Regions from separate parts of the Sphingomonas sp. FARSPH genome, predicted to be linked through region 2. Evidence: riboswitches for the same ligand, from Rfam matches in the RefSeq annotation. Region 2 holds a riboswitch; the other holds the start of a gene.
The links. Region 2 has a riboswitch for glycine ahead of gcvT (glycine cleavage system aminomethyltransferase GcvT). Riboswitches for the same ligand answer to the same signal wherever they lie in the genome.
Positions count from the first base shown of each region.

Region 1: it holds a riboswitch for glycine, as region 2 does, so the genes downstream of both, DM480_RS01660 (L-serine ammonia-lyase) here and gcvT (glycine cleavage system aminomethyltransferase GcvT) in region 2, are expected to answer to the same signal.

Region 1 is NZ_CP029985.1:331,720-343,575, reverse strand. Features, by position in the region: partial or broken gene DM480_RS01695 (DUF47 domain-containing protein) at 1-124, opposite strand, end outside; gene DM480_RS01690 (biliverdin-producing heme oxygenase) at 342-851, shown strand; gene DM480_RS01685 (hypothetical protein) at 977-1,870, shown strand; gene DM480_RS01680 (GGDEF domain-containing protein) at 1,898-3,013, opposite strand; gene DM480_RS01675 (HD-GYP domain-containing protein) at 3,010-4,290, opposite strand; gene DM480_RS01670 (histidine kinase dimerization/phosphoacceptor domain -containing protein) at 4,383-6,512, opposite strand; gene DM480_RS01665 (metallophosphoesterase family protein) at 6,714-7,490, shown strand; gene DM480_RS01660 (L-serine ammonia-lyase) at 7,536-8,948, opposite strand; glycine riboswitch at 9,063-9,150, opposite strand; gene DM480_RS01655 (hypothetical protein) at 9,215-10,054, opposite strand; gene rpoC (DNA-directed RNA polymerase subunit beta') at 10,252-11,856, opposite strand, start outside.
Region 2 is NZ_CP029985.1:667,021-678,876, forward strand. Features, by position in the region: gene DM480_RS03320 (efflux transporter outer membrane subunit) at 1-740, shown strand, start outside; gene gcvPB (aminomethyl-transferring glycine dehydrogenase subunit GcvPB) at 828-2,402, opposite strand; gene gcvPA (aminomethyl-transferring glycine dehydrogenase subunit GcvPA) at 2,399-3,757, opposite strand; gene gcvH (glycine cleavage system protein GcvH) at 3,880-4,251, opposite strand; gene gcvT (glycine cleavage system aminomethyltransferase GcvT) at 4,253-5,452, opposite strand; glycine riboswitch at 5,517-5,620, opposite strand; glycine riboswitch at 5,624-5,706, opposite strand; gene DM480_RS03345 (hypothetical protein) at 5,816-6,451, opposite strand; gene ispH (4-hydroxy-3-methylbut-2-enyl diphosphate reductase) at 6,570-7,550, shown strand; gene DM480_RS03355 (hypothetical protein) at 7,562-7,975, opposite strand; gene thrB (homoserine kinase) at 8,125-9,072, shown strand; gene rnhA (ribonuclease HI) at 9,069-9,536, shown strand; gene DM480_RS03370 (YegP family protein) at 9,547-9,723, opposite strand; gene DM480_RS03375 (NAD(P)/FAD-dependent oxidoreductase) at 9,747-10,841, opposite strand; gene DM480_RS03380 (alpha/beta fold hydrolase) at 10,838-11,785, opposite strand; gene DM480_RS03385 (A24 family peptidase) at 11,839-11,856, shown strand, end outside.

The DNA of each region.
Region 1 (11,856 bases), 340 kb from region 2:
TGCCCTCGCCGGCGAACAGTCGCTGCAGCGCCTCGGCGCCGGCGACCAGGGTCATGGCATGCGCTTCGAACTGTTCGAAGAAACGCCCCTGTTTGGGCATCAGCGCCTGGAACCAGGCAACCATGGCGAAACCTTTCGTTGGGATGGCACGTCGTGGATAGGCGCGGCGGCGCATGGCCGCAGGCGGCGCTGCGTGCAAGCCGAAAGTGCGTCGCCGCTGTGCCGGAACCGGGCCGGACGGGGATTGTCGCGCCGCTGCCCCGCGATATCGGGCCCGACGCGCCGGCGATGCCGGGCGCATTGTGCTCGACAGTGCGGCGGGGCCGCGGCAGGGCGGGGCGATGTCGTTCGTTGCCGCCCTGCGCCGCGCCACCGCCGCCGATCATGCGGCCGTCGATGCCGCATTCGGCGCGTTCCGGCTGACCGACGTCGACGATTATGCGCGCTTCCTGACGGCGCACGCACGGGCGCTGGGTGCGATCGAAGCGGTGCTGGCGGGCGCCCCCGCATTGCCGGCGTGGCGGCAGCGCCTGCCGCTGCTCGCCGCGGATCTCGCCGCGCTCGACCAGCCGCTGCCGGTCCCCATCCACTGGGCGCCGGACGATCCCGCGGCGCGCTGGGGCGCGCTGTACGTGATCGAAGGATCGCGGCTGGGCGGGCAATTGCTGGCGCGCCGGGTGCCACCGTCTTTGCCGCGCGCCTACCTCGGCGCGGTGCATCGGCCCGGCGAATGGCGCGCGCTGCTCCACGCGATCGAGGTACAGGCGACGGCGTCGGACGCCGCCTGGCGGGGCGCGGCGATCGCCGGCGCGCGGCAAACCTTTGCACTCTATGCCGGCGCCGTGCGCTGATCGGGCCGTTCTGGCCATGTAAATTACTCAATTCGGCGGACTCGCCCTATAACCCGCTGCGATGTTCTCATGATCGTGGCATGATGGCTCCGGAGGGTCTGGCAAACCGCAAGGGGAGGGAATGCTTGAAGATCGCGAGCGTGACACGGCATCTGGCCATCATGCAGACGCGGATCATCGCCGCCGGCCTTCGCACGTTCGAAGGCGACGTCGACCGATTCGCCATTTTCTCTCTGGTCATGCGCGAAAGCCTGCGCGCGGGCACGCGGGTGCGGGGCATATCGATGCATTCGATGGCGATTTCGCTGTCGCGCTCGTTCGAGACGGTGCGGCGCCACGTCAACGCGTTGATCGCCGCCGGATTGTGCGCCCGCGTCCAGGGCGGCGTGGTGGTGAATCCCGATGTCTTCATGCGGTCCGATATCGACCATCTGATGACGGTGACGCACGACAGCTTCGTCGCCTTCGCGCAGGGCCTGCGCGATGCGGGCGAGTTGCCGCCGATCCGCGTGGCGACGGAATGCTACGTGCCGACCGCGGGTATCGGCGCTGCGGTCGACGTGATGCTGGGTACGGTGGAGAGCAACCGGGAAATCCACGGCAGCTGGCTCGACCTCGTGCTGTTTTCGACGATCCTGTGCGGCAATCTCGAGCGCTGGGCGGCGTTGCGTGACGCGCCGCAGGGTCCCGACGAGCGCATCCGGTTCAGCGGCGCGCATGCGATCCGCGCGAGCGTGCTGGCCCGGCTGCTCAACCTGCCGGAAACGACGGTGCGTCGCCGGCTGACCCGGCTGGGTGCCGCCGGCGGTCCGATCCAGCGACTGCGCCAAGGCTTCGTGATCCAGTCCGCATGGATGAACCGCGACGAGGCGTTGGAAACGAGCGCACGCACCGCCAGCCTCGTCCGCATGGCGCTCGCCGCGGCGGCGGTTCACGGCTTCCCGTTCGACCGGATCGAAAACGCCTATCTGGAGGGGCCGCCCCCGCCGGTCGTCTTCACCGATCGTATCGCCGCCTGATCGCGGCGACGGAGACGGCAAGGACGCTCACCCCATCGCCAGCGTCGTCGTCACCACGCGGTTCTTCCCCGTCCGCTTGGCATGGTACAGCGCGGTGTCGGCATCGCGCATCGCCTGGATCGGATCGCCGCGAACCTCGGCAAGACCGATCGAGATGGTCAGCGCGCCGATCTGCTCGCCGGTATCGCGGTTGACGAGCGATCGCGCGGCAATCGACTCGCGCACTGCGTCGAGATTCGCGAACGCCGCCTCGGCGCTGCTGTCGGGGAACAGGCAGGCGAACTCCTCGCCGCCATGGCGCCCGACCACCGCGGCCTTGCCCAAGTCGGTCTTCAGCGCACGGGCGACCAGTTTCAAGACGCGGTCCCCCGCATCGTGTCCGTGGCGATCGTTGATCGCCTTGAAATTGTCGATGTCGCACAACGCGACGCACCACGGCGGGTCGTGTGCGGCCTCCGCTTCTGCGCGCGCACGGAGGCGGGCGTCGAACCCGCGGCGGTTTATCAGCCCGGTCAGATGGTCCTGCTCCGCGACGCGGCGCGCGCGGTCGAGGTTGTCGCGCAGCTGCGACGTCTCGCGCCGCGTCTCGTCGAGCTGTTCCGCCATCTGGCGCGACGTCGCCACCGCCTGCACCGTCAGTTCGATCAGGCGGCCGATGGTGTCCTCGTCCGATCCGGTCATGCGCTGCGCCTCGAGGTCGAGCGCGCTGCCGTAATCCTGCGCCGAGGTGCACGACTGGCCGAGCAGTTGCAGGCAGCGGGCGAGTTGCATCGACAGCCCGTCCGCCATCTGCGCGACCATCGCCGGGCGGACCGCGCCGCTGCGGCTTTCGGCCAGCCAGCGAACGAAAGCGGCGTCCAGTCGCCCAGCGCCGCGCAACCGGTCGCGGATCGCCGCGACGAGCGCAGGGTCGTCGCCGCGAAGATAGTCGAGCACGACCCCGAACGTGTCCGCACCGAGCGGCAGGTGATGCGTGAACAGGAATTCCCCGATCTCCGCATATAGCGCGGCCTCGGCCGACCCTGCGGTGTCGGTGCGTGCAGCCGGCGGCGGGGCGAGCGCCATTTCACTGGGATAGGCAGGCGACAGCCACGCGGACAGGCGCGAACGCAGGCGAGGCTGGGCGGGCAGGGCCGGCGTCATCGGCGGGTCTCCATCGGTTCGGCGCGGGTCATGGGGCAGACGTCGAGGTCTTCCATCAGCGTGGCATGCAGCGCGGGCCAGCGGTCACCGAACCAATATTCGCCGCGCTCGGTGCGGATGATCGGATCGTCCTCCGTGCGGACGTCGCGGGCGCGCATATGCTGGTGGTCGGGAACGTCGAAGAACGCGCGCACCACGGGGGTCGCCGGCGTCTCGCCATCGCGGACCACCACGCCCAGCCGGTTCGAGCGGAGGCGGACGAGCGCGCCCAAAGGCTGGATGTCCAGGCTGGCGATGAAGGCGTGCAGGATCGCCATGTCGAAATGGCCATGCCATTCGAGCATCTGCGCCAGGGCATCGTGCGGCGACCATGCCCGTTTGTACGAACGGACGGATGTGACGGCATCGTAGACGTCGCAGATCGCCGCCATGCGCGCAAAGACGCTCAACGCATCGCCGGCAAGACCATTGGGATAGCCCGAGCCGTCCAGCTTCTCGTGATGCGCGTGGCAGACGTCCAGGATACGCGGATCGAGCCCGCCCAACTCCATCAGGGTAGCATGGCCCATGGCGGGGTGGCGCCGCATCGTGGCCAGTTCGTCGGGCGTCAACGGCCCGGTCTTGTCGACGATGGCGACGGGCACCTGGATCTTGCCGATGTCATGGACCAGTCCGGCCATGCCCGCAACGCGCACGTCCTCTTCGCCGAAGTCCAGCTGCCGCGCCAGCCCCATCATCAGCGCGCTGACCGCGACGGAGTGGATGTAGGTATATTGGTCGCGGTCCTTCATCCGCGTCACGGTCACCATCGCGCCCGCGTCGCGCATCATCGCGCTGGCGAGATCGTCGACGATCGCGAGCAGCTGATCGGCCCGGATCGCATGGCCCAGCCGCGCCTCCCCGAACAGCACGGTGACGCCCGCCACCGCCCGTTCGGTCGTGGCCCGCGCGGCTTCCAGCGGCGACGGGGGCCGACGGCGACGGCTGCGCGTCACGGGGGCGGGTGCGGAAAGCGACGGTTCGTCCAGCGGGGCGGGCCGCCCATGCAGGTCGCTGGCGGCGGCAAGCGTCAGCCCGCGGCCTTTTGCCAGGTCGATCGTGATGCTGGGGATCGACTGGCGTACGCGGTCGCGATCGCCGATGTCGGTCAACAGAAAACTCTTGCGCCAGAACGGGTTGTCCATCCAGGCGCAGTGGAGGGCGTGGACGTACATCCCCACCTCTGCCTGCCGGCCCTGGATGCGAAGGTAACGTCCACTGTCGGGTTTTGCGCTCATCGGAACGGCATGACCGATTCCGATGAATATTTGATCCACGGCTACTCAAAGTGGTGGCCTGGCGACGCGGAGTCACCCGTTTCGGGTATAAATTATTCCGCGATCGGCGCCGTCATGATCGCGCGCACGCCCGGCGCATTGTCGAGATAGTCGATGTCACCGCCCAGCCGCTGCACCATCGCCGCCATCATCCGGCTGCCGAAACCTTCGCCCTGACCCTTGCCGCGCCCCTCGTCGGCGACGATCAGCCGCAAGAGCGTACCGTGCTGCTCCAGCGCGATGAGCAGCGGACCGGCCCCGCCGCCATAGGCGTATTTGGTCGCGTTGATGACGAGTTCGGTCAGGATCAGGCCGATGTTGACGGCACGGTCGGTCGGCACCAGCACGGGCGCGAGATCCAGCCGCATCTGCGCGCCCCAGTCCGCCCCGAGCGAGGTCTTCATGTCGGCGATGAGTTCATCGACGTAACGCGCCAGGTCGACGCTCTCGACCTGGTCGTCGCGATACAGGCGACGATGGACCAGTGCGACGGCGGCAAGGCGCGCCTGCGCTTCGGCCAGATGGTCCGCGACCGCGCCGTCACCCGCGGTCTTTGCCTGCAGCCGCAGGAACGAGGCGACGAGTTGCAGGCTGTTCTGCACGCGATGGTTGACCTCCTTCATCAGGACGTCCTTCTGCGCGATCAGCGCGTCCTTCTCGACCAGGATGCGGTTGAGGTCGCGGTTGAGCGTGCGCAGCTGCTGGCTGGTGCGCGCCTCCTGGAAACGCCGGCGCAGGCGGTGTGCGGCCTCGATCTCCTCCAGCGACCAGCGCCGGGAACGCCCGCGTACCGTCTCGCTCCACGTCTCGAACGAGGCACGCGGCGTCAGTCGCTCGCCCGGTGCAAGCGCGACGGCCTTGTGTGGATTGCCCGCCCATTCGACCTCGGTGATCCGCTCGGCGCGCAGCCACAGCAACGTCGCATCCTCGTCGCCCAACGGCACGGCGATGACGCCGCTGGCCAGCGCGCGATGCTCCGCCATCGCGGGCAGCATCGTGTCCAGCTCGTGCGTCGCCACAGGCTCGCCGCCGCGCGCCTGTGCCCAGCGCGCGAGCATCGCCAGCACCGCGGGCGGGGGGCAGAGGCCGTCCGTCTCGATCGTGGTGCGCGTGACCATCGCAAACCCGTCGGCGCCCAGCATCGCGCGCAGGTCGCCCTTCACCACGCCGACGATCTCCGTCAGCGGCACGTCGTTCTGCAGCTTGGGCACGACGCTGTCCTCGGTCGCGCGCAGGCTCAGCCGTTCGCGATACGCCGCCGCCTCCTGCTTGGCGCGAATCTGGCGGGCAAGGCCGCTCGCCAGCGTCGCGGCGGCGCTGCGCACGTCGGGCGGCAACAGGCGCGGCGTCATATGGTGGCAGGCGACGAGCCCCCAGAGCAGCCCGTCCTTGACGATCGAGATCGAGGCCGATGCCTGCACGCCCATATTGTGCAGATAATCGACGTGGATCGGCGACACGCTGCGCAACGACACGTCGCTGAGATCGATGCCGGCAAGCGCGGCAGGGCGGATCGGTTGCGGGATATGAGCCGCGTCGGGGATCGAGCGCGTGCGATTGCGCACGTACAAAGCGCGCGCCTGACGCGGGATATCGCTTGCGGGGAAATGATGGTTGAGGAAGCTGTGCAGCGACGGTTCGCGATCCTCCGCGACGACGCAGCCGGCATCGTCGTCGAGGAAGCGGTAGATCATCACCCGGTCGAACCCGGTCAGCGTCCGGAACGCCCTCGCGGCGCGATCGTACAATGCCGACAGGTCGGCGGCGCGTTCGAAGCCGCCGGCCATCGCATCCAGCCACGTCAGCATCGACGTCGCCGTCGCCGCGGCGGTCGCGACGGGTTCGAGCTCGATCAACAGGTGGCGGCCGGCGCGGTGCAGCGTCGGCACGAACGTCTCGCCCATCCCTGCGACGAAGGGCACCATCGCGCCGTCCGGGCCACCGGGCAGCAACGCCTGGATCAGCGGGGCGATCGCGCAGCCCAGCACGTCGGCAGCGGGGCGACCCAGCCAGTCGACCGCCAGCCGTTCCTCGATCGCGCCGGCACCCCCGAGTATCTCGTGCGCGCCGTCCGCCGCCGCGATCAGCAACAGCCCGTGCGGCTGGATCGCGCCCGGCACATGGATCGGTTCGCGGTCGCAGGCGGTCAGGTCATGCCGAAGATCGGTCGGGTCGGTGGCCATCGTTACTCATGTCGTCGGAAAAGGAACCATGGGCCGCGGCACACGCCTTTACAATGCGAGCGATATTGATCCGGATCAACACGCGTCCTCGTCGCAGGTGCGATCATCCGCCGCTGCGTACGCTTGCGCACCCGGCGCTGGACGATACGGCCCGCGTGCGGCTAGGCCGGCACCCAATCCGCACCGCAGCGTTCGAGGACCATGATCCGGCTTTTCCACGTCAGCGACGTTCATTTCGGGGCGGAGGACCCCGCCGCTCTCGCCTGGTTCGAGGAACGGGTTGCGGCGGAAAAACCCGACGCCGTCATCATGACCGGCGACCTGACCATGCGCGCGACGCGGCGCGAATTCGAGCGCGGCGGTGCGTGGCTGCAGGGGCTGGGCGTGCCGGTGACGCTGGAGGTCGGCAACCACGACATCCCTTATTACTGGGACCCGTTCCGCCGCCTGCTCGCCCCCTACCAGCGTTATGCCGCGATCGAGCGGCTGATCGAGCACGAGCTGGACCTGCCCGGCGTGACCGTGGTGCCGCTGAAGACGACCGCACGCGCGCAATGGCGCTGGAACTGGTCGAAGGGGCGGGTCAGCCCCGGATCGCTGCGCCGCGCGCTGGCGATGATCGCCGCCGCGCCGAAGGGCAACATCATCCTCGTCGCCGCCCATCACCCCCTGATCGAGGGCGGTACGAAGGGGACGGCGAAGACCCGGCACGGCGATGGCGCGCTCACTGCGCTGGCGGCGGCGGGCGCGCATGCGGTGCTGAGCGGCCATGTCCACGATCCGTTCGATGTGCCAATCGATCGGGGGGGCTGGATCGTGCGGATGATCGGCGCGGGCACGCTGTCGCGCCGCACCCGCCGTACGCCCGCGTCTTTCAACGAAATCCGCATCATGGACGGACGCTTCGAAACGATCGCCCGCTGGCAAGGGGATCGGCCCGCCGCCGTCATCACCGAGGATGTACGCGCCGGCGCGTGAGCAACTGGGCCCGTATTCCTGAGGCCGACGGTTGGGCCGGTCAGCTCAGCATTCCACCACATTGACCGCGAGGCCGCCCAGGCTCGTCTCCTTGTATTTCGTGCGCATGTCCTCGCCGGTCTGGCGCATCGTTTCGATCACCGCGTCGAGGCTGACGACGTGGCTGCCGTCGCCGCGCAGCGCCAGATAGGCCGCGTTGATCGCCTTCACCGCCCCCATCGTGTTGCGTTCGATACACGGAATCTGCACCAGACCGCCGATCGGATCGCAGGTAAGACCCAGGTTGTGCTCCATGCCGATCTCCGCCGCATTCTCGACCTGCCGGTTGCTGCCGCCGAGCACCGCGGCGAGCGCACCCGCCGCCATCGAGCAGGCGACGCCCACCTCGCCCTGGCAGCCCATCTCCGCCGCCGAGATCGACGCGCGCTTCTTGTACAGCATGCCGATCGCCGCGGCGGTGTAGAGAAAGCGGCGCGCGCCCTCGCGGCGCTCCGCGAACGCCAGGTCCTTCGCGACCAAGGTCTCGTAATAGCGCAGCACCGCGGGCAGTACCCCGGCCGCGCCATTGGTGGGCGCGGTGACGACGCGGCCACCCGCCGCATTCTCTTCATTGACGGCGAGCGCCCACAGGCTGACCCATTCGAACACCTCCGCCGGGTTGCTGCCGGGGACGCAGCCGGTCAGCCCGCGCTCGATCGCCTGCGCCCGCCGCCGGACGCGCAGGCCCCCGGGCAACTCGCCGCTCTGCGCGATGCCGCGGTCGATGCACGCCATCATCGCATCGCGCACCGCGTCGAGGAAGCCGTCCGCCTCGTCCGGGCTGCGCCACGCATCCTCGTTGGCGCGGACCATGTCGGCGATCGACAGGCCGGTCACATCGCCGCGCGCGAGCAGTTCGCTGCCCGAAGAAAACGGGTGACGCACCGCGACATTGTGGGCCGCGACGGGCGCGCCCTTGCGCAGGATCGCGCCGCCGCCGATCGAGAAATAGGTTTCGGCATAGCCCGTGCCGTCCGCCAGCCGCGCGGTGAAGGTCAGGCCGTTGGGATGTTCGGGCAGGAAATCACGCGGGTGAAAGACGATGTCGGCGGCTTCCGAAAAAGGCACGCGCCGCTTGCCGGCCAGCGCCAGCCGCCCCTCGTCGCGGATGCCCGCCAGGATCGCGGGGACGGCATCGGGATCGAGCCGCTCCGGCTCCCAGCCGGCAAGGCCCAGGATCACCGCGGTGTCGGTGGCGTGGCCGCGCCCGGTCAGCGCCAGGCTGCCGTAAAGGTCGCAAGTGACGCCGACCGGCGCTGCGTCCTGCGCCAGCGCGCGCTGCGCGAAATCGCTGGCGGCGCGCATCGGCCCGACGGTGTGCGAGCTCGACGGGCCGATGCCGATGGTGAACAGTTCCGCGACGCTGATCGGGCGCGCGGCGCCGCGATCCAGGGTGTTCAAGGTGACGTCGGCCTGCATGCTGTTCCTCCGCCGCCTATGCGGCTGCTCGTCGCATGCCCCATCTGTCCCTTGCGCCTGAGATCGCTATCCCGTCGGCGGGCGTGGACGACCCACGCCTCTCTCCAGATGTCCGATGCCGACCTGGTCCTTTCGCCTGAGAGTTTCCGGGGCGGTTGCTCCTTCGGCGCCGGTCATGCCCGGTCTCTCCCGGATCGGCGGCGCCGGTATCGGGGAGCGGGCGGGGCGGGTCAAGCCGGGGTTGCGGCCCCGCGCGCCGCTGGCGGTCAACGCGCCGAGGCGCTCATCGCGGCAAGGCCCGGTTTCACCCGCCACGGTCTGGCAGCGCCCAGCCGCCATGCCAACAACAGGATCGCCGCGGCGGCTACACCCGCGGTCAGCGCAACGGGGGCGACCGGCATGTCGGTCAGCCGCGTCACGGCGCGCTCCCAGAATGCGGTGCGGCCGATCGTCTCGAAACCGATCAGTTGCGCCGCGGTGGCGGCCGCCGCGAGGCCGAATGCGACGCGCCCGTCCGATCGCCGGCTCGCCAGCACCAGCGCGATCAGCAGTGTCACGCCCTCCGCGAGATCGAACGCCAGTCGAAATCCCGCAAAGCCGGCCCAGCCGCCATGCGGGAAGCCGGGCAGGGCAGGGAAGAGCCGCCCGATGATCGGCGGCAACACCAGCAGCGCCGTCGCGAGCATCGCGGCGGCATGAACGCCCACGCGCCGGCGCCGTGCCAGGGCGTAGGCGACCAACGCGGTCACGCAGGGTCCGGCGATCATGTCGGCGATGACGAGCCGCGCACCGAAAGCGGCGTGAAAGGGATCGGCCTGTGTCCGCCACAGCCCCGCCATGCTCCACAGCGCCAGCGGCCCCGCCGCGGCGAACAGCGGCACGACGGCAAAGGTCGCCAGCCCTGCCGCCCGGTGCCACGCGGCCCTTCGCGCATGGATCGACCAGCTCTGCGCGGTGAGCAGCATCAGCCAAGCCGTCGCCGTCAGGCCGTGCGCATGAAGAGCGAAGGGCGCCTGCGCCAGCTGGCCGAGATAGCCGGGCCAGAAGGCGAGTGCGATCAGCGGAAAAAGCCCCAGCAACCAGCGATAGGCATGACGGTACGGCATCTCTTCTCCCCCCGAAGAAAGACACACGAACCATAACACAGAAGGGATCGCCCATAAAGCGTCCGCACCGGACATGTCGGTGGCGGGGGGCGGAACTGGTCGCCGAATAACGAGGCGTGCCGTCTCGCGCAAAAAAACCGCCGCCCGGCATCCCGGACGGCGGTTCTTTGTCTTCGGGCCGAGCGGCCGAACGAGGATCAGTCGTTCAGATACTCGCCCGCGGCCTCGTCGCTGCCGTCGCCCGAGGCGACGACCTCGGCGAGCGGGTCGGGACCCGCGCCGCCCGCATCACGTGGCGAACGCTTGTCCTCGGCGGCGCGCAGTTCGGCGGCCGACATCGGCGCGACGATCGCCGCCTGCAGCGCGCGCTGCTGCGCCCGGAGCGCGGCGTCGCGGCTGGTGGCCGCCACGCGCAGGCGGTTCATGCCCGCGCCCGTGCCCGCCGGGATCAGACGGCCGACGATCACGTTCTCCTTCAGGCCCATCAGCGTGTCCTGCTTGCCCTGGACCGCGGCCTCGGTGAGGACGCGGGTGGTCTCCTGGAACGACGCCGCCGAGATGAAGCTGCGGGTCTGCAAGCTCGCCTTGGTGATGCCGAGCAGGATCGGCTTGCCCTGCGCACGCGCCTCGTTCGGCCCGAGCTTGGCGTTGATCGCGTCCATCTCTTCGCGATCGACCTGCTCGCCGACGAGGAGGGTGGTGTCGCCCGACTCGATGATCTCGACCTTCTGCAGCATCTGGCGAACGATCACCTCGATGTGCTTGTCGTTGATCTTCACGCCCTGAAGTCGATAGACTTCCTGGATTTCCGAGACGAGATATTCCGCCAGCGGCTCGATGCCGAGCACTTCGAGGATGTCGTGCGGGTCGGGGCTGCCGCCGATCAGATTGTCGCCACGCTTGACGTAGTCGCCTTCCTGAACGTCGATCACCTTCGACTTGGGCACCAGATACTCGACGACCTCGCCGCCATCCTCGGGCTGGATGCCGATCTTGCGCTTCGCCTTGTAATCCTTGCCGAACACGACGCGGCCGGAGACCTTTGCGATGATCGCATTCTCCTTCGGCTTGCGCGCTTCGAACAGCTCGGCGACGCGCGGCAGACCACCGGTGATGTCGCGCGTCTTGGCGGCTTCGCGGCTGACGCGGGCGAGCACGTCACCCGCCTGCACCTGCGCACCGTCCTCGACCGACAGCGTCGCGCCGGCGGCGAGCATGTAGCGACCGCTCTCGCCGCTCGTCTCGTCGAGCAGGGTCAGGCGCGGACGCAGATCCTCCTTCGACTTGGACGAGGTGCGATATTCGGTCACGACGCGCTGCGCGATACCGGTCGCCTCGTCGGTCTGCTCGGTGAGCGTCTTGCCCTCCAGCAGGTCCTGGAAGCGAACGGTACCCGGGTTCTCCGTGATCACCGGCATGGTGAACGGATCCCATTCCGCCATCCGGTCGCCCTTCGACACCATATGGCCGTCGTCGAACATCACGTACGCGCCATAGGGGATACGGTGCACCGCCAGCTCGCGGCCGTCCATGTCGACGATCGCGATCTCGCCCGAGCGCGACAGCACCACGCGGCGACCACGCTGGTCGACGATCAGGCGCAGGTCGCGGAACTGGATCGTGCCGTCGACCGGCGCTTCCAGGTTCGACTGCTCGTTGAGCTGCGCCGCACCGCCGATGTGGAAGGTGCGCATCGTCAGCTGCGTACCCGGCTCGCCGATCGACTGCGCAGCGATGACGCCCACCGCTTCGCCGATGTTGACCGGCGTACCGCGGGCAAGGTCACGCCCGTAGCACTTGCC
Region 2 (11,856 bases):
ACGTCAACGCGCTGCAACTGTTGGTCGGCGCGCCGGTCGATCCCGCGCTCCTCCCCGCCTCGATCGAGGAAGCGCGCGCGACGATCGCCTCGCTGCCGGCCGGGCTCGACAGCAGCATCCTGTTGCGCCGCCCCGACGTGGTACAGGCCGAATACCAGCTGCGCGCCTATAACGCGCAGATCGGCGCGGCGCGCGCGGCGCTGTTCCCGCGCCTGTCGCTGACCGGTGTGCTCGGCTTCGCCAGCAACGCGCTGACCTCGCTGTTTTCCAGCGGGGCATTCAGCTATTCGGTCGCCCCCAGCGTCAGCTATTCGATCTTCCAAGGCGGCGCGGCGCGCGCCAACGTCCGCTATACCGAAGCGCAGCGCGACGCGGCGCTCGCGACCTATGAAAAGGCGATCCAGACGGCGTTCCAGGAAACCGCCAATGCGCTCGCCCGCCAGGGGACAATCGCCGACCAGCTGCGCGCCAACACGAATTTCCAGACCGCGGCGGCCGATACGTTGCGCCTGACCAACGCGCGCTATCAGGGGGGCATCGACACGTTCCTGTCGAGCCTGGATGCGCAGCGATCCTATTATTCGGCGCAGCGCACGCTGGTTGCGACGCAGCTGACCGACGCGACCAACCGCGTCACGCTGTACACCGCGATCGGCGGCGATTCCTCGCTGGAGGCGACGCCGGATGGGCCGAAGCCGGTCAGCCCGAGCGGCGCCCCGCGGTCCGAAACCCGGCCCTGACCGCCTCGCTCGGCCCGGCTCTTACGCTCCGGGCAAGCGCGTCGCCTTCAGACGAAACGGGGAGGGTCGCCCCCCTCCCCGTTTCGTTCATTCGGCCGCAATCGCAAGCGGCTTTTCCTTCCAGACCAGCACGGGCTTGCGCGCGGCCAGCGTCTCGTCGAGGCGCGCGCGCGGTGCGAAGTGCGGCGCGGTCTTGAGGCTCTCGTCACCCGCCTTGGCGCGTTCCGCCACCGATCGCAGCGCGCCGATGAACTGGTCGATCCCCGCCTTCGACTCCGTCTCGGTCGGCTCGACCAGCATCGCACCGTGCACGACGAGGGGGAAGTACATCGTCATCGGATGGAATCCCTCGTCGATCAGCGCCTTGGCGACATCGATCGTCGAGAAGCCGGGCGCGAGGCCGGCATCGCTGAAGATCGCCTCATGCATGCACGGACCACTCTTCGCGAACGGCGCATCAAGCGTGTCCTCGAGGCTGCGCAGGATGTAATTGGCGTTGAGCACCGCATCCTCCGCGACCTGCTTCAACCCGTCCGCGCCATGGCTGAGGATGTACGTCAACGCCCGCGTGAACATCCCCATCTGCCCATGAAACGCGGTCATTCGCCCGAAGCTGTCGGGGTGGCGATCCTCGACACTTTCTTCCTCGACCAGCGTGATATGGCCGTCCGCATAGCGTTCGGTGAACGGCAGCGGCCCGAACGGCGACAGCGCCTCCGACAGCACCACGGGGCCCGAGCCGGGCCCGCCGCCGCCGTGCGGGGTGGAGAAAGTCTTGTGCAGGTTGATGTGCATCGCATCGACGCCGAGGTCGCCGGGGCGCACCTTGCCGACGATCGCGTTGAAGTTGGCGCCGTCGCAATAGACGTAGCCGCCCGCCGCATGGACGGCGTCCGAGATGCGCTTCAGATCGCGCTCGAACAGGCCGCAGGTGTTGGGGTTGGTGATCATCACGGCGGCGACGTCCGGCCCCAGCCGCGCCTCGAGCGCCGCGGTATCGACACGGCCGTCCGGCGTCGCGGGAATATCCTCGACGGTGAAGCCCGCGAAGGCGGCGGTCGCGGGGTTGGTGCCGTGCGCGCTCTCGGGTACCAGCACGACCTTGCGATGGCCCTCGCCGCGCTTCTCCAGCGCCGCCTTGATGCACAGGATGCCGCACAATTCGCCATGCGCGCCCGCCTTGGGGCTCATCGCGACGCCGTGCATGCCGGTCAGCTCGATCAGCCACACCGCCAGTTCGTTGATGACGCCCAGCGCGCCCTGCACCGTGTCGACAGGCTGGAGCGGGTGGATATCGGCGAAGCCGGGCAGCCGCGCCATCCGCTCGTTGAGGCGCGGATTGTGCTTCATCGTGCACGAGCCGAGCGGGAACAGCCCCAGGTCGATCGCATAATTCTGGCGCGAAAGGCGGGTATAATGCCGCACTGTCTCCGGCTCCGACAGTCCGGCGAGGCCGATCGGGTCCTTGCGCGTCAGATTGCCGAGTCGGGAGCCCGCGACATCGCCATCCGCGAAGTCGACGCCGGTCGTATGCGCGTCGCCGATCTCGAAGATCAGCGGCTCTTCCAGCATCAGTGCCCGGTTGCCGGTGTGGGTCGCCGGCGCGCCGCCGTCCTTCGCCGCGGGCGCGGTCGGCTTCCAGCCGCTCTGGTTGATCGTCATGCCAGCACCTCCTCAAGCGCGCTTGCCAGCGCCTCGATATCCTCGTCGGTCACGGTTTCGGTCACCGCGACGACCAGCCCGTTCTGCAACGCGTCTTCACCCGGATACAGCCGGCCGAGCGACACGCCCGCGAGCACGCCGCGATCGGCGAGCGTGCGCACGATCGGGCGCGCTTCCTTGCCCAGGTCGATGGTGAATTCGTTGAAGAACGTGTCGTTGACGACGCGCACGCCCGGCACCTGCGCCAGCCGGTCCGCCGCGCGACACGCCGCTGCGTGGTTGATCGCCGCGAGCCGGCGGATACCCGCCTCGCCGAGCAACGTCATGTGGATCGAAAAGGCGAGCGCACACAGGCCCGAATTGGTGCAGATGTTGCTCGTCGCCTTTTCGCGGCGGATATGCTGCTCGCGCGTCGACAGCGTCAGCACGAAGCCGCGCTTGCCGTCCGCATCCACCGTCTCGCCGCAGAAGCGGCCCGGCATCTGGCGGATGTATTTCTCCTTACAGCCCATCAGGCCCACATAAGGCCCGCCGAACTGCAGGCCGACGCCCAGCGACTGACCCTCGCCGACGACGATGTCCGCATCCATCTCGCCCGGCGAGCGGATCGCGCCCATCGCGACGGGCTCCGTCACCACCGCGATCAGCAGCGCCTTCTTGGCGTGGCAGGCATCGGCAAGCGGGGTCAGGTCTGCGATACGGCCGAGGATGTCGGGATATTGGACGACGACGCAGCTGGTGTCGCCATCGATCGCGGCGATCAGCGCATCGATGTCGGTGTCCGCATTCAGCGTCGGGACGGACGTTTCCAGCGCGTCGCCGGTGTATTTCGCCATCGTCTTCGCGACGCTGACGTAATGCGGGTGCAGCCCCGACGACAAGATCGCCTTGCCGCGCCTGGTGATGCGCCGCGCCATGCCGATCGCCTCCCAGCAGGCGGTCGATCCGTCGTACATGCTGGCATTCGCGACGTCGGTGCCGAGCAGGCGCGCGACCTGCGTCTGGAACTCGAACAGCATCTGCAGCGTGCCCTGCGCGATTTCCGGCTGATAGGGCGTGTAGGCGGTCAGGAACTCGCCGCGCTGGATCAGATGGTCGACGCTGGCGGGCACGTGGTGCCGATATGCGCCGCAGCCGAGGAAGAACGGCACTTCGCCCGCGACCGTGTTCTGGCGCGCGAGTTTGGTCATGTGCCGCTCGACCGACAGTTCGGACGCGTGCAGCGGCAGGCCTTCGATCGGGCCATCGAGGCGAGCGGCCTCGGGCACGTCGACGAACAGCGCGTCGATATGGCTCGCACCGATCGTCGCGAGCATCGACTCGCGATCATGGGACGTCAGGGGCAGATAGCGCATTGTCATTCCTCAAAGCCCCTCCCCTTCAGGGGAGGGGTTGGGGTGGGGCGCCGCAAGCGTGGGTCTCGGTGAGACGTCCCCCACCCCCTACCCCTCCCCTGAAGGGGAGGGGCTCACAGGGGTCACAGCTTGGCGACGAACGCCTCGTAGGCGGTTTCGTCCATCAGCTCCTCGAGCTCGGCGGGGTCGGACAGCGTGATCTTGAAGAACCAGCCCTCGCCCTCCGGGTCCGAATTGACCAGGCTGGGATCATCGGCGAGCGCGGCATTGCCCTCGATGACGTTGCCCGACACGGGCGAATAGACGTCCGACGCCGCCTTGACCGACTCGACCACCGCGGCCTCGTCGCCCTTGCTCAGCTGCTTGCCGTCCTCGGGGACGTCGACGAACACGATGTCGCCCAGCTGACCTTGCGCATAATCGGAAATGCCGACCGTCCCGGTCTCGCCGTCGACGTCGATCCACTCATGGTCTTGCGTGAAGTAACGGCTCATCTCACTTGGCTCCTGCACGGATATAGCGGTGGGGGACGAAGGGCATGGCCGCGACGGTCGCGTCGTGGAGCTTGCCCCGCTGGATCAGTTTGAGCGGCGTGCCAGCCGCAGCCAGCGCCGCGGGGACGTAGGCCATGCCGATCGGTGCGCCGACGCTGGGCGCGAACCCGCCGGAGGTGACGCGCCCGATGATCGCGCCGTCGGCGTCGACCACGCTCGCGCCCTCGCGTACCGGCTGGCGACCATCGATCATCAGGCCCACGCGCTTCACCGTGGGGCCGTTCTCGCGCTCGCCGAGGATGCGCGCGGCGCCGGCGAAGTCGCCCGCCTCGCGCCGCCGCTTGGACAGCGCGAAGCCGAGGTCCGCCATCACCGGCGTCGTTTCGGGATCGAGGTCGTGGCCATATAGCGGCAATCCCGCCTCGAGCCGCAGCGAATCGCGCGCGCCGAGCCCGATCGGCTCGACCTCCGGCTGTTCGCACAGCGCGGTGGCGAAGCCCTCCGCGATCTCCGCGGGCAGCGAAATCTCGAAGCCGTCCTCGCCGGTGTAGCCCGATCGGCTGATCCACAGCGGCGTGTCGTTCCATGCGAAGGCGCCCGCGGTCATGAACACCAAAGCCTCGACGCCCGGCACGATCCGCGCCAGCGCATCGACCGCCTTTGGGCCCTGCAGCGCGAGCAAGGCCTGGTCTTCCATCAGGTTAATGACGACGTCCTCGGGCAGCACGTCAAGCAGGTAAGAGACGTCGTCGTACTTCGTCGCGCCGTTGACGACCATGTAATGGCTCGCCTCGCCAAACGGATGCGCGCCCTCGCCCGCGGGCAGCGTCGTCACCATCAGGTCGTCGAGGATACCGCCCGCATCGTTGAGCAGCAGCGAATAGCGCATCTTCGCAGGGGCAAGGCCGGCGATATCGCCGGGCAGCACCGCTTCCAGCGCCTTGGCGACGCCCTCGCCGGTCAGGCCGACCTGGCCCATATGGCTGACGTCGAACAGGCCGGCATTCTCGCGCGTCCAGAGGTGCTCGGCCATGATGCCCTTGTACTGGACGGGCATCTCATATCCGGCGAAGGGGACCATGCGGCCGCCCTGGGTGCGGTGCCAGGCGTCGAGCGGAAGCTGCTGGATCGCGGGTTCCTCGCCGTCCAGTTCCCCGGCCAGCTCGGCATCCTGCGCCTGTTCGATCACCGCGTCGCTCATCGTCTCATCCGGCCTTTCAAAAGGGCGACGGACGCAAGCGGCCGGGGCCGCGGGCGACCATCGATGAACCCCCTCTGTCACGGAACCTGAGAGCTTTCGCCCGTCGCCAACGCGGCGGGCTTACCCCTTCGGTGGCCCCTGAAAGGGGCGCTTTCCAGAGTGTCGATGGCGTCCGCGCGGTCCCGCGTGCCTGAGAGATTCCGGGGTGGTTGCTCCTTCGGCGGCCCTTTCGGGCTCTCTCCCGCGCGCGCCTATGCGGGTCGCCCCGCATCGACGACAAAAGCTCTGGCGACGCGCCCGCGCCAAGTCAATCGGCAAACGATGCCCCGCCCCAAGAGGCAGGACGATCGCCGCCGTCCGCCGTCACCGCTGCGCGTTATATTTCAGCTGGTCGTTGGTCAGCTGGAACCCGACGAGCGCCTCGAACGTCGCGCTCAGCACCGCTTGGCGGATTTCGGGCCGGCTCAGCGGATCGGTCGCGGCATCCTCTTCGCCCGCCTTGCGCTTCTTGGTCAGTTCGCGGCGGACATCGTCGGACAGCGTCGCGGCGGCGCGGCTGACGTAGCTCGTCGCCTCGCCGGTCGCCTGCGCGCGGGCCTGGCCCGCGTCGAAATGGACGACGATCTGGCCGACGCGCTTCGCCGTCACCTGGTTCCCGCCGCGCACGATCGCGATGTAATAGGGCAAGGTCACGTCGCGCGCGCCATCGGTACGGGTGCGGCGGGCGAGCACGTCGAACGTCACCGTCGTCGTGATCTGGTCGCCCGCATCGTTACAGGCACCGCGGACGTGCGTCATGTTCGCGACGACGTCGACCGCATTCTCGTCCTGGCTGGTCGCCGGGTCGAACAAGGTGATGTCGCCGGTGCCGGCGGCAACGCCCACTGTCGGGCAGGCGGAGCGGACGGCGGAGATGCCGCCTTCCACCACTTCACCCTTACCGGCGCAGCCGCCGAGGACGAGCGCAAGGGCGCAAGGGGCGAGGAGCGAGCTTTTCACGGTGAACGCGTACCTTTTCGAACGGGCGACGACATCGGGCCGGGCTGCCCCGGCCGGGCGGCGCGCACCATAGGAACCGCCTTTCGCGCGTGCAAGCAATCGCGTAGAGCGCTTCCCCATGGCCACCATCGATCCGATCGCCGCCCACGCCCCCGATCTGCCCGTCCTCGAGTTGCTGATCGCCGCACCGCGCGGCTTCTGTGCAGGCGTCGACCGCGCGATCCGCATCGTCGAACTGGCCATCGAAAAGCATGGCGCGCCGGTCTATGTCCGGCACGAGATCGTCCACAACAAGTTCATCGTCGACACGCTGCGGGCCAAAGGCGCGATCTTCGTCGAGGAACTCGATCAGGTTCCCGACGGCAAACCCGTCGTATTCAGCGCGCATGGCGTGCCCAAATCGGTGCCCGCCGCGGCGCAGGATCGGGGACTCGACTATCTCGACGCGACGTGCCCCCTGGTGTCGAAGGTGCATCGCGAGGCGGAGCGGCTGGTCGCGGCCGGGCGCCACATCGTCTTCATCGGCCATGCCGGCCATCCCGAGGTGATCGGCACGTTCGGCCAGGTGCCGACGGGCGCGATGACGTTGATCGAGACGGTGGACGACGTCGCCGTCTTCGCCCCCGCCGATCCCGACAACCTCGCCTTCCTGACGCAGACGACGCTGTCGGTCGACGACACCGCCGCGGTCGTCGCCGCGCTGCAGGCGCGCTTCCCCAGCATCCAAGGCCCACGCGGCGAGGACATCTGCTACGCGACGTCGAACCGCCAGGCCGCGGTCAAGGCGATCGCGGCGGCGTGCGACGCGATGCTGGTGATCGGCGCGCCCAATTCGTCGAACTCGCTGCGCCTCGTCGAAGTCGCGCTGCGCGAGGGCACGCCCGCCCGGCTGATTCAGCGCGCCGCCGATCTCGACTGGTCGTTCCTCGACGGCGTCGGCACGCTCGGCATCACCGCGGGCGCGTCCGCACCGGAGATGCTGGTGCGCGAGCTCGTCGACCTGCTCGGCACGCGCTATGCGGTCAGCGAACGCGAGGAGGAAACGACGCGCGAGACGATCGCGTTCAAGCTGCCACGCGGGCTCGACGCGGCCGCCTGAAGGCGCCGCGATCACTCGACCGCGATGATCTGATCCGCGGTCTGGATCGGCACCGTATATTGCCAGCGGGCAAGCGAATGCGGACGGCCTGCGACCAGATTGGCGATGGCCCGCGCGCGGATCTTGTCGCGCACGGTCACCGTGCGACCGCGCAGATAGGTTTCGGGCGGCGCGCCGAACCGTTTCTCCAGCGTCTTCGCGACGATCGGCCGCATCGCGAAGGTAACGTCGCCCGGCGCGCGATAATCGTCGCTGGAATTGAGGAAGACGGCATCGTCGGTCCGCGCGGTTTCGGCGATGCGCATGCGGAACGTGCCGCTGCTGGCGCGATTGGGGTGCGCGTCCGCCAGCGCGATCGCACCGGCGGGATCGAGCACGTTCTGGTCGACGGCGGGCATGGCAAGCGCAAGCAGCAAGGCGATCATCGGTCGGCTCCCCTGTCGCCGCGCAACCTAGGGCAGACCGCCCGCACCCGCGACTGAATAATCCGTCATCCCACCCTTCCCTTGCCGGCCCCCGCGGGGCAGGACAACGCGCTTGGCGACGAGGCGCGAGGAAGGCGACGGACGAGGCGATGGCGGTCTACACACAGGTATCGGCCGAGACGCTGGCGGCGTTCCTGACGCGCTACGACGATGTCGGCTCGCTCGTCTCTGCGAAGGGGATCGCGGAAGGGGTGGAGAATAGCAACTACCTCGTCGATACGACGACGCAGCGCTACATCCTGACGCTCTACGAAAAGCGCGTCGACGCGGGCGACCTGCCCTTCTTCATGGCGCTGCTCGACCATCTCGCCGCGCGCGGGCTGCCGGTGCCGCCCGCGATCCGCGACCGCGACGGCGCCGCGATCCAGACGCTGGAGGGGCGGCCCGCTTGCCTGATCCGCTTCCTGCCCGGCGTGTCGGTGACGCGACCGACGCCGGCGCAGGCGCGCACCGCGGGCGCGGCGCTCGCCGACCTGCACGCCGCGGTCGCCGATTTCGACGGTAAGCGCGCCAACAGCCTGGGTGTCGCCGCATGGCGGCCGCTGCTCGAACGGTGCGGCGCCGACCTCGACGACATCGCACCGGGCCTGTTCGCGCGTGTCGATTCGGCGCTCGCCGCGGTGGAGGCAGACTGGCCGCGCGACCTGCCAGCCTGCGTCATCCATGCCGACCTGTTTCCCGACAACGTCCTGATGCTGGACGCGCGCGTCACGGGACTCATCGATTTCTACTTCGCCTGCACCGATCTGCGCGCCTATGACGTCGCAGTGATGCATACCTCTTGGGGGTTCGATCCCGCCGGCGCGCCGCTCGACGGCGTCGGCAGCGCTTCGATGGAAGGCTATGGCGCGCGGCTGTCGGCCGCGGAGCGCGCGGCGCTGCCCGTGCTGGCGCGCGGCGCGTGCATCCGCTTCTTGCTGACGCGGGCGTGGGACTGGCTCAACACGCCCGCCGACGCGCTGGTGACGCGCAAGGATCCGCTCGCCTATCTCCGGCGCCTCGACTGGTATGACGCGCATCCGGAGGCGTTCGCGTGACCGAGCCCCTGACTCCGCCGCTGACTTTGGTCGAAATCGCCACCGACGGCGCGTGCAAGGGCAATCCGGGCCCCGGCGGCTGGGGCGCGCTGCTCCGTTTCGGCAGCCACGAGAAGGAATTGTCGGGCGGGGAGGCGATGACCACCAATAACCGCATGGAGCTGACCGCGGCGATCGAAGCGCTCGGCGTGCTGACGCGGCCGTGCCACGTCAAGCTGTCCACCGACAGCAAATATGTGATGGACGGCCTGACCCGCTGGATCCACGGCTGGCGCCGTAACGGCTGGAAGACCGCGGACAAGAAACCGGTCAAGAACGCCGAACTGTGGCAGGCGCTGTTCGCCGCGACGCAGCGGCACGAGATCGAATGGATCTGGGTAAAGGGCCACGCCGGCCACCCCGACAACGAACGCGCCGACAAACTCGCCAGCGACGCGGCGCTGGCCGCTGCGAAGAAACCCTGATCGCCGCGCGCTATTCCGCCTCTTCGACCGGGGCGTCGGGGCCGTTCTTGAGAATGGAGGCGATCGCATTGCGGGCGTTCGCACGGCTCGAATAGCCTTCGGTCCACCAGATCAGTTCGGCGTTGTGCTTGAATTTGGCGACGAACTCGCCCGCCTTGTTCTTCTCGATCACGAACTTGTGCGCCATCACAGCCTCCTTCGCGAGAGTGGTCAGCGAATGGTAGCCGCGAAGCGTGCCGGTGCATAGCGGTCCGCGTCGATGCCCGCGACCGCGTCGGGCAGCGCGCGCCCGAGCAGCAGCGCCGCCCCGATCGCGGCGGCGGCAGGCGAGGTCTGGATGCCGAAGCCACCCTGCCCCGCGAACCAGAAGAAGCCCGGCGCGTCGGGGGCGAAGCCATAGACGGGCAGGCGATCGGGTGCGAAGCTGCGCAACCCCGCCCAGCGCCGCTCCACCACCGCGACGCGCCAGTCGACCGCGCGCTCGAACCGATCGATCGCGATCGCGACGTCGATCTCTTCCGCGGCCGCATCGCACGGATCGCTCGGCGTCTCGTCCGACGGGCTCAACCAAAGGCGGCCGCCGGCCTCCGGCTTGAAGTAGAAACCGCCCGCGATATCGGCGATCAGCGGCAGGCCCGCGGGTGGCGCTGGGTCGGTGCCGAGCTGCACGACGGTGCGGCGATAGGGGCGGATGCCGATCGGCGCGACGCCCGCGCTGATCGCGACCGGATCCGCCCAGGCGCCCGCCGCGTCGACCAGCACATCGGCACTATAGTCGCCCGCCGCGGTCGCGATCCGCCACGCGCCGCCCGCGCGCGTCGCCGCATGCAGCGCCGCCTGCGTCACCAGGCTCGCGCCCGCCCGCCGCGCCGCGCCGAGGTAGCGCGCATGCAGCGCCGCGACGTCGATATAGGCGCAGCTCGGCTCGTGGATGCCGATCGTCCATTCCCGGCGCAGGCCGGGGACGATCGCCGCCGGGTCGACGCGCGACAGCCCCACGCCGCTGTTCGCGAAGGCGGCAAGGAAGGCGTCCGCCGCCGCCGCATCTTCGGCGCGGCCGATGTGCAATTCGCCCAGCGGATCGAGGAAGCCGCCATCGCGCAGCACCGCCTGCGACGCGCTGGTCAGCGGCTGGATGCCCGGGCCGCCATAGGTTTCGGACCAGAAAGCGGCGGAGCGGCCGGTGGCGTGATAGCCAGGCTGCGCCTCCGCCTCGATCAGCAGCACGCGCGCCGCGTCGCCGATCGCGGCGGCGAGGCTGGCGCCCGCGATCCCCGCGCCGACGATCGCGACGTCGAACCTCATGCCGCGTGCCGCGCCAGGAAGGCGTCGATCAGGCCGAACGCACGCAGCCGGACGTCGTCCGATTCGCGCAGAATCTCGTGCGCCGACTCGGGCCCGAACCGCACCAGTTCGCAATGCGGCAGGCGTGCGGCGACGCGGATCGCCGCGCCGGGATCGACCAGCCCGTCGGCGTCGGCGACCAGCATCAGGACGGGTGTCGTCACCGACTCTAGCCGCGGGTCCCGCTGCAACGCCGCGCAGGCGGACAGGGCCTCCGCCACCCAAGCCCAGCTCGGCGGGCCCAGCCGCAGCGCCGGTTCTCGCGCATACCAGAAAGCCTCGTCGGCGTAACGTTCGTGCGAATGCGTCAGCAACCGCTCGCGATGCCCCGCCGAGGGCGCGTCGTCGCGCACCTTCCACGCGGCGCGTGCCGGGTCGCCAATCCGGGTCATCAGACGTGCGAGTATCCCGCCCAGCCACGGCCCGACGGGCGAATGCACGCCGATCATCGGCGCGACGAGCACCGCCGCATCGGGATCGACGCTGCGCTCGACCAGCGCGCGGAGCGCCAGATGCCCCCCCATCGAATGGCCGATCAGCATCGCCGGCCCCGCCTGCTCCCGCCGCCAGTCGCGCCAGAAGGCGGCAAGATCGTCCAGCCACGGCCGGAAGCTGGCGGCATGGCCGACGTGGCGGTCCGCCGCGAGTCGCCCCGATCCGCCCTGCCCGCGCCAGTCGAAGGCGGTGACCGACCATCCCCCCGAATGCAGATTGCGGATCAGCTCCAGGAATTTTTCGACGATATCGGCGCGCCCGCCCTGCACCAGCGCGCGGCCACGGGCGGCGGGATGCGCCCAATCGAAACGACGATGTACCCATCCGTCGGGCGCGACCCAGTGCGAAAGACGCGAATCGGCGGGGAAATCACGGCGCAGGCGATCGGGATCGGTTGGGTAATCGGTCATCGGCGCGCTCTGGTTACGGTTTCGAAAGCCCTCGCGTCTACCTGTTCCCGATGATGGGGTGGGACAAACTT